Regions from separate parts of the Methylorubrum populi genome, predicted to be linked through region 2. Evidence: predicted binding sites of a transcription regulator. Region 2 holds the regulator's gene; the other holds the start of a gene.
What was found. The regulator HrcA, encoded in region 2, represses chaperone genes, less so after heat shock. The targets are predictions, from matches to a motif close to GTTAGCACTCNCNNNNNGNGAGTGCTAAC.
Positions count from the first base shown of each region.

Region 1: groES (co-chaperone GroES) is a predicted target of HrcA. The motif match lies at 2,755-2,783, and genes of this name have one in related genera.

Region 1 is NZ_AP014809.1:5,594,042-5,598,479, reverse strand. Features, by position in the region: gene MPPM_RS26070 (lipopolysaccharide biosynthesis protein) at 1-736, opposite strand, end outside; gene MPPM_RS26065 (MarC family protein) at 949-1,590, shown strand; gene MPPM_RS26060 (magnesium transporter CorA family protein) at 1,634-2,638, opposite strand; gene groES (co-chaperone GroES) at 2,853-3,143, shown strand; gene groL (chaperonin GroEL) at 3,231-4,438, shown strand, end outside.
Region 2 is NZ_AP014809.1:543,198-547,635, forward strand. Features, by position in the region: gene MPPM_RS02460 (efflux RND transporter permease subunit) at 1-376, shown strand, start outside; gene MPPM_RS02465 (DMT family transporter) at 546-1,505, opposite strand; gene hrcA (heat-inducible transcriptional repressor HrcA) at 1,637-2,707, opposite strand; gene MPPM_RS02475 (hypothetical protein) at 2,997-3,260, shown strand; gene rph (ribonuclease PH) at 3,394-4,107, shown strand; gene rdgB (RdgB/HAM1 family non-canonical purine NTP pyrophosphatase) at 4,104-4,438, shown strand, end outside.

The DNA.
Region 1 (4,438 bases), 650 kb from region 2:
AGTAGCCGGCCTCGGCAAAGCCCGCGGTCCCGGCGATGGCGGCGCGGTTGAGGAAGGGCATGAGCTGGTAGACCGCATTGGCGGCGATCAGGGGCAGGGCATAGGCCGCGAACAGGCGCAGGGTCTCCCGTATCCGTTCGCGGGGCAGGGCGGAGGCCTGGCCGAGCGCCTTGTCGCCGAGGACCTTGCGCATCGGGATCACTGCCAGGAACTGGCTCGTTCCGCCCGCGATCAGCACCCAGACCGGCTGCGGAAACAGCCACGCCGTGCCCGCCATCAGCACGAAGGCCAGGACGTTCTTCCACACCACGAGCCGGAGATAGGCGCCGCCGATGAAGCGGGCGCGGGCAAGCGCCGCGTGGTAGTCGAACAACCCGATGCCGATCGCCGCGACCATGGTGCCGGCCGTCATCACCAGCCGGCCCTGGGGGGTCGGATCGACAGCGATCCCGAGGCCGGCGCAGAGAGCGGCGGCGGCGAACAGCGCGAGCGCGACGGCGCCGTAGCCCCGGTCGAGCCCGCGCCGGATCCACGGCTCGGCCTCGCGCACCCGCGCCGAGTAGAACCGCGTCGCTGAGAGCCGCAGCCACTCGAACAGGAGCGTGTTGAGCACGACCGCACCGGCCGTGGCCAGGGCGAAGCGGCCGAAATCGGCCGGCCCCAGCATCCGGGCGATAGCGATGCCGAGGACGAAGTTGAGCCCGGCATTGAGGACGAAGGCGGCGATGACGGCCATGGGACGGGATACGCTGCTCGCTCAGCCTGGAGCCTGTCGGCGAAATTCGCAGCTAGCCGCCAACAAAGCCTGAATTGTGGGGCGATCGCGCCACCACCGTTCCGGTCCGCATGCGGACCGAGGCTTGCCGCGCCCCGCCGCGGCGTGCGCGGCGGCAACGGGTCGAAGCCCGAACCATGCTATGAGCCCGCGGCCCGAAGCCGAGACTCGCGATGTCTGTCGATCTGCCCTTCATCACGAAGGTGTTCGCCGCGCTGTTCGCCATCATGAACCCGATCGCGAACGTGCCGGTCTTCCTCTCCCTCACCGAGGGCGCCTCCGATGCGGTGCGGCGGCGGGTTGCCGTCACCGCATCGGTCGGGACCACGATCGGCTGCTTCGTCTCGCTGGTGGGCGGGCAGGCCGTCCTGGATGCCTTCGGGCTCAGCGTCGACGATTTCCGCTTGGCGGGCGGGCTGATCGTCCTGACGATCGCGCTCTCCATGCTGCAGGGCTCGTCGAGCCGAACGCATGAGCGCGATCCCAAGGAGAAGCAGGAGGCGATCGATGCGCAGAGCGTCGCCATCTATCCTCTGACAATCCCCCTGCTCGTCGGTCCGGGGACGATCGCCACGCTCATCGTGTTCGGGCACACCGCCGAGACCCAGGGGAAGTGGCTGGACGTCGCGATCGGCCTCGGCGGCTTTCTCGTCCTCCTGGCCGTCGCGCTGCTCTCCGCCCCCTGGCTCGGCCGCCACCTGTCGGCGACGGCAACGGCGATCACGCGCCGCCTGATGGGCATGATCCTGGCCGCCGTCGCGATGGAGATGATCGTGACGAGCCTGCGAAACCTGTTCCCCGGCCTCAGCCAATGAGGCGCAGGATGCCTCCCCGACGCGGGCGTCCCATGACGGGGTGCTACAGCCAGCCCCGCCTGCGGAAGTACAGCAGCGGCGCGATCGCCGAGATCACGATCAGCGCGAGACCGTAGGGGTAGCCGTAAACCCAATCGAGTTCAGGCATGTGCTTGAAGTTCATGCCGTAGATCGAGGCGACCAGCGTCGGCGGCACGCCGACCACCGACACGACGGTGAGGACGCGGAAGGCGTTGTTCTGCTCGATGTTGATGAGCCCGAGCGTGGCGTCGAGCAGGAACTGGACGGTCTCGGAGAGCCGTGTCTCGAACTCGTCGATCGAGGCGATGTCGCCCGCCAGGGTGTCGAAGCGGGGCAGGTCGCCCTCGCCGAGCCCCTGTTGGCACTCGCTCTTGGCGAAGGCGATGATGCGCCCGAGCCCGAGCAGGCTGGCACGGACCTTGGCCAGCGACTTGCCGTGACGCCCGACCGAGCGCAGCAGGCGGCGCAACGCCAGGTCGCGGCGCTTGGGAGCGGTGGTATCGCCCTTCCGCGCACCGGGGCGCGCACCGGCATCGAAGTCGAAGATGCGGGTGGACAGGCTGTCGAGGTCGGCCGACATCTCCTCCAGCAGGTCGGCGAGGTTGTCGACCAGTTCCTCGACGACGAGCAGGAACATCCGCGTGCTGGTGCTGCCGTCGCCATCCCCGTCATCCACACGCTTGCGCACTGCCGCGAAGGCCCGCATCTCGTGGAAGCGCACCGTGACGAGGTGATCGGCGGTCAGCAGGAAGCCCAGCGGCTTCAGGCTGAAATCCGAGCGGTCGAAGGTCACCATCGGCGTCGAGAGCGAGAGGCCGTCGCGGTTGCGGCGCAGGCGGCTCGACGATTCCACCTCGCTGAGCGCGGCGCGCGACGGGATGCGGATGCCGGTTTTCCGCTCCACCTGCGCCGCCTCTTCCGCGGTCGGATCGTTCAGATCGATCCAGAGAGCGTGATCGGGCAGGCTCGCGCCGCCCGCCGCGCCGCCGTGCTCGACCGCACCGTTGGCCCCGTGCAGGCTCATCATGGGGAGAGATCGTCCCTCTCGCGCGGGATGCGCGGATAAATTCCTGCAGAAACGCCGCAGCGGCGAAGAAGCTGCGCCTTGACTCGAAATCGGCCGGCGCCTATCTCGCGACCGTCGTTAGCACTCACGTGTTTAGAGTGCTAACAATCAGGTGGAGCGCGGTCGCCCCGGCCGCATCAAGACCAACCGCCATTTCGAAGCAAGAGGGCAGCTCATGAAGTTCCGTCCGCTGCACGACCGCGTCGTCGTCCGTCGCATCGAGAGCGAAGAGAAGACGAAGGGCGGCATCATCATCCCGGATACCGCCAAGGAGAAGCCGCAGGAGGGCGAGATCGTCGCCGTCGGCCCCGGCGCCCGCGACGAGCAGGGCCGCGTCAACGCCCTCGACGTGAAGGTCGGTGACCGCGTGCTGTTCGGCAAGTGGTCCGGCACCGAGGTCAAGATCGACGGCCAGGATCTCCTCATCATGAAGGAATCCGACATCATGGGCGTCGTCGCCGCCTAAGGCAGCCGCCCTTATCCACCGCCCTTCGAGGCCGCGTCTCGCAGGCTTCAGGGCTTTCCGACACTCTCATCTGAGGCAGGTACTCACATGGCAGCGAAAGACGTTCGTTTCTCCGCCGACGCTCGCGACAAGATGCTGCGCGGCGTCGACATCCTCGCGGATGCCGTCAAGGTCACCCTCGGCCCCAAGGGCCGCAACGTCGTCATCGAGAAGAGCTTCGGCGCGCCCCGTATCACCAAGGACGGTGTGACGGTCGCCAAGGAGATCGAGCTCGCCGACAAGTTCGAGAACATGGGCGCCCAGATGGTGCGCGAAGTGGCCTCGAAGACCAACGACATCGCCGGTGACGGCACCACCACCGCCACCGTGCTGGCCCAGGCGATCGTCCGCGAGGGCGCCAAGTTCGTCGCCGCCGGCATCAACCCGATGGACCTGAAGCGCGGCATCGACCTCGCGACCCAGGCCGCCGTGAAGGACATCACCGCCCGCGCCAAGAAGGTCGCCTCCTCCGAAGAGGTCGCCCAGGTCGGCACGATCTCCGCCAACGGCGACAAGGAGATCGGCGAGATGATCGCCCACGCCATGCAGAAGGTGGGCAACGAGGGCGTCATCACCGTCGAGGAGGCCAAGACGGCCGAGACCGAGCTCGACGTCGTCGAGGGCATGCAGTTCGACCGCGGCTACCTCTCCCCGTACTTCGTCACGAACGCGGAGAAGATGGTCGCCGAGCTCGAGGATCCCTACATCCTCATCCACGAGAAGAAGCTCTCCTCGCTGCAGCCGATGCTGCCGGTGCTCGAGGCCGTGGTGCAGACCGGCAAGCCGCTGCTCATCATCGCCGAGGACATCGAGGGCGAGGCGCTCGCCACGCTCGTCGTGAACAAGCTGCGCGGCGGCCTGAAGGTCGCGGCGGTGAAGGCTCCGGGCTTCGGCGATCGCCGCAAGGCGATGCTCGAGGACATCGCGATCCTCACCAAGGGCCAGACCATTTCCGAGGATCTCGGCATCAAGCTCGAGAACGTCGCCCTGCCGATGCTCGGCCGCGCCAAGCGCGTCCGCATCGAGAAGGAGAACACCACGATCATCGACGGTCTCGGCGAGAAGGCCGACATCGAGGCCCGCGTCGGCCAGATCAAGGCGCAGATCGAGGAGACCACCTCGGACTACGACCGTGAGAAGCTCCAGGAGCGTCTCGCCAAGCTCGCGGGCGGCGTCGCGGTGATCCGCGTCGGCGGCGCGACCGAGGTCGAGGTCAAGGAGAAGAAGGACCGCGTGGACGACGCGCTCAACGCCAC
Region 2 (4,438 bases):
TCTGGTGACGAAGAACGCGATCATGCTCGTGGACTTCGCCGTCGAGGAGATGCGCGCGGGCGTCGACCGCGTCACGGCGATCGTCGATGCCGGGCGTAAGCGGGCCCGGCCGATCGTGATGACCACCATCGCCATGGCCGCCGGCATGGTGCCCTCGGCGCTGGCGCTCGGCATCGGCGGCGAGTTCCGCGCGCCGATGGCAGTGGCGGTAATCGCCGGGCTGATCGTCTCGACGCTGCTCTCCCTGGTCTTCGTGCCGGCGGTGTTCCTGCTGATGGACAGCCTCGGCAACGGGCTCGGGCGCCTGCTCGGCCGCTTCGTTGGACCGCGCGACGAGCCGGGTGATACGCCTGCCCCGGCGGCGCATCACGGATAGGGTTCCCCTCGCATCGGCTCATCGATCCGCCGATGCCCTGCCATCGCGCTGCCTCCCTCGGAAGCGCGCGGTACGCCGGCCGGCCCGTGCACCGCCCCCTCGCATGGGCCGGCCGGTTGTTTTCAGCGGTCTACTCCCCCGCTCGGGCCGTTCGGCTCTGAGCCGACGCTCAGATGTCCCGCCCCTGATAGACCGCGGGATCCTCGCTGCGCCGCATTCCGACGCGCTCGAACACGCGACCGTCGATGGCGGCGAGGCCGCATCCGATGAGAACCATGCCGAGGTAGTGGCGCGGGTCGAGGTGCTCGCCCAGCACCGACGCGCCGAGGAGGATTGCCGAGACCGGGATCAGGAAGGTGACGAGCAGGAGGTTCGTCGCGCCCGCACTCGCCAGCAGCCGGAAGTAGAGGAGGTAGGCGAGCGCTGTGGACAGCGCCGCGATTCCGAGCACGGCCCCCCAGACCGACGGACCGGGTACCGCCAGGGTCCAGGGCCGATCGACGAGGAGCGCGACCGGCAGGAGCACGAGCGTCGACCCCGTGACCTGCCCCGTGGCCGTGGCGAGCGGAGAGATGCCCATGCGCCGGAAGCGCCGTCCGAAGATGCCGGCCAGAGCGTAGGACAGGGCCGCCCCGAGCACTGCGAGCTGCGCCGGCAGGTTGCTCCCGGCCTCGGCGAAGGCGCCCGCTCCGATCATGACGGACACGCCGCCGAGACCGACGAGCGCGCCCGCGAGCCTGTTGCCGGTCATCCGCTCCTCGGAAGTGAGCAGGTGGGCGACAACGACCGTGAAGAGCGGTGTCGTCGCATTGAGGATCGCCGCAAGTCCGGAAGCGATGTGGGTCTGGCCCCAGACGATGAGGCCGAAAGGCACGACGTTGTTGAGGATTCCCATGCCGAGAAAGGCCGCCCAGGCCTCGCGGCAGCGGGAGCGGTGAGGATCGGCGAAGGGAAGGATGAGATTGAGAATCAGCGCGGCGATCCCCACGCGCAGGACGACGAGGGTCAGCGGCGGCAGGGCGGAGAGTGCCACGCCCGTGAAGAAGAACGATCCGCCCCACAGCACGGACAGGCTGAGAAGCATTACCCATTCCGCGGCGGACATCGGACGGTTCACGGCAGTCGACATGGCAGGGCTCCGGCAGGTGTGTCGATCCCTGCCTAAGGGCCTGCCGGAGAGCGTGCTTCCCGCTCCTTGCTCTCGAATCGCCATTGTGGGCCGGCGCGCCGGGACCGCACCCGCTGGATCGCCTCGGTCCGCTATCGCGACCGGTCGAGCAGGCCGGAGACCACGCGGGCGGTATAGTCGACCATCGGCACGATGCGGGAATAGTTGAGCCGCGTCGGACCGATCACGCCGACGACGCCGACGATCTTCTGGGCGCCGTCGCGGAAGGGCGCGGCGATCATCGAGGAGCCGGAAAGCGAGAACAGCTTGTTCTCCGAGCCGATGAAGATGCGCACGCCGTCGCCCTGCTCGGCCCGCGCTAGCAGCTCGATGACGTCCTTCTGAGTCTCGAGGTCGTTGAACAGCAGGCGGATGCGCTCGAGGTCTTCGGCGGCGCGGAGATCGTCGAGGAGATTGGCCTGCCCGCGCACGATGAGCTGGCGCGCCTCGGACGGGCCGACGGTGGTCGCAAGTCCGGCATCGACCAGCCGTTCGGTCAAATCGTCGAGTTCGCGCTTCATCGCCGTGCGGCCGGCCTCGATGTCGGCGCGCAGGGCGTCCAGCGTCCGGCCGCGCAGGCGGGCATTGAGGAAGTTCGAGGCCTCCTGGAGCGCCCCCGCCGGCAGGCCCGGCGGCAGATCGACCAAGCGGTTCTCGACCGTGCCATCGATCGAAACCAGAACCACGAGGGCTCGGTCGGCGTCGAGGCGGACGAACTCGACATGCTTGAGGCCGGCATCGACCTTCGTGGTCAGCACCACGCCCGCGCCGCGGGAGATGCCCGACAGCAGCGAGGAGGCCTCCGCCAGCGCCGAATCGAAGGTGTGGCGCGAGGCGGCCGCCTGCATCTGCGCCTCGATGCGCGCCTTCTCGGCGAGATCGACATCGCCGATCTCCATCATCGCGTCGACGAAGAAGCGCAGGCCGAGTTCGGTCGGCAGGCGCCCGGCCGAGGTGTGGGGTGCGAAGATGAGCCCGGAATGCTCCAGATCCGCCATCACGTTGCGGATCGAGGCCGGGGACAGGCTCATCGGCAGGATGCGCGCGAGGTTACGCGATCCCACCGGCTCTCCGGTGGTGACGTAGCTCTCGACGATCTGCCGGAAGATTTCTCGGGAGCGCTCGTTGAGGGCGGAGAGCGCTTGGGGCTGCGGTTGCACGATCGGCTGAACGGTTTCGATCTAGGGACACGAGAAAGCTGACGAATGATTGTGGGCGCTCAAGGGCCGCCGATCAATCCTCGCGCCGCGCGACATGATCCTAGCGCCGCGCGACATGGCCGCCGGGACGGCCTCCGCTGCCGTCGATCGGCAAACGTGACCGCGGCAGGGATCATTCGGACCCCTCGGGTCGTTTCACGGACGGGAACGCGCTCTCGAGCGGGATCCCGCGTATCCGTCACAACAAGCGATAAGGGAGCTCCCGACAGTGCTTACAGGCGCACGAAAGACCATGGTCAAGGCCGCCGCTCTGGCGATTGCGATGACCGGCCTCGGGCTCGCCTCGGCGCCCCGCGCCGCACAGGCCGCTCCGCTTCCGATTCAGACTGAGGCCGCCGCGCAGGCGGGCGACACGGTCGAACAGGCGCAGTACCGGCCGCACCATCGGCACTACCGCCGGCACTATCACCATCGCCGCCACTTCCACCGCCATCGCCACTTCCACGGCCCGCGCCATCACCATCACCGCCATCACGGTCGTCACCGTCGCTGGTGAGCGGCCGATAGGGCATTGCAGGAGGCCGCCGTCGCCAGACGGCGGCCTCTCTCGTTTCGGGGGGAAGCGGTTGCCGCGGGCGGCGGCAGCGCCTAAGAGGCCGGGCTTCGAATTTCGATACGGAGCTGAATGGATGCGTCCCTCGAAGCGCGCGGCGGACGCGATGCGCGACGTCACGCTGGAGCGGGCGGTCGCCCGCTACGCGGAAGGCTCCTGCCTCGTCACCTTCGGCAATACCCGCGTGCTCTGCACCGCTTCGCTCGAAGAGCGCGGCCCGCCGTGGCTGCGCGGCTCCGGCAAGGGCTGGGTGACGGCGGAGTACGCCATGCTGCCCCGCGCCACCCACGAGCGCACCCGCCGCGAGGTCAATTCCGGCAAGCCGTCGGGCCGCACACAGGAGATCCAGCGCCTGATCGGCCGGAGCTTGCGCGCCGTCACCAACCTGCCGGCGCTGGGCGAGCGCCAGATCACCGTCGATTGCGACGTGATCCAGGCCGATGGCGGCACCCGCACCGCTTCGATCACCGGCGCCTGGGTGGCCCTGCACGATTGCTTTGCCTGGATGCGCGCCCGCTCGATCATCTCGGTCGATCCGCTGAAGGACCATGTCGCGGCGGTCTCCTGCGGCATCTACAAGGGTCAGCCTGTGCTCGACCTCGACTACGCCGAGGATTCGGCCGCCGAGACCGACGCCAACTTCGTCCTCACCGGCAAGGGCGGCATCGTCGAGGTGCAGGGCACCGCCGAGATGGAGCCCTTTTCGGAGGCGCAGTTCATCGAACTGCTCGGGCTGGCCAAGGGCGGCATCGCCAGCTTGGTCGAGCTGCAGCGGAAGGCCATCGCGTGAGCGCGCACCGCATCCTCTCCGGCAAGGTCGTGATCGCGACCCACAATTCCGGCAAGCTCGTGGAGATGCGCGAGCTTCTGGCCCCCTTCGGCGTCGAGGCGGTCTCGGCCGGCGAACTCAGCCTGCCCGAGCCCGAGGAGACCGGCACGATGTTCTCCGAGAACGCGGCCATCAAGGCGCATGCTGCGGCCAAGGCCTCAGGCCTGCCGGCCTTTGCCGACGATTCCGGCCTGTGCGTCGACGCGCTGGACGGCGCGCCGGGCCTGTTCTCCGCCCGCTGGGCCGGCCCGACCAAGGACTTTTCCGGCGCCATGGCTCGGATCGCCGAGGA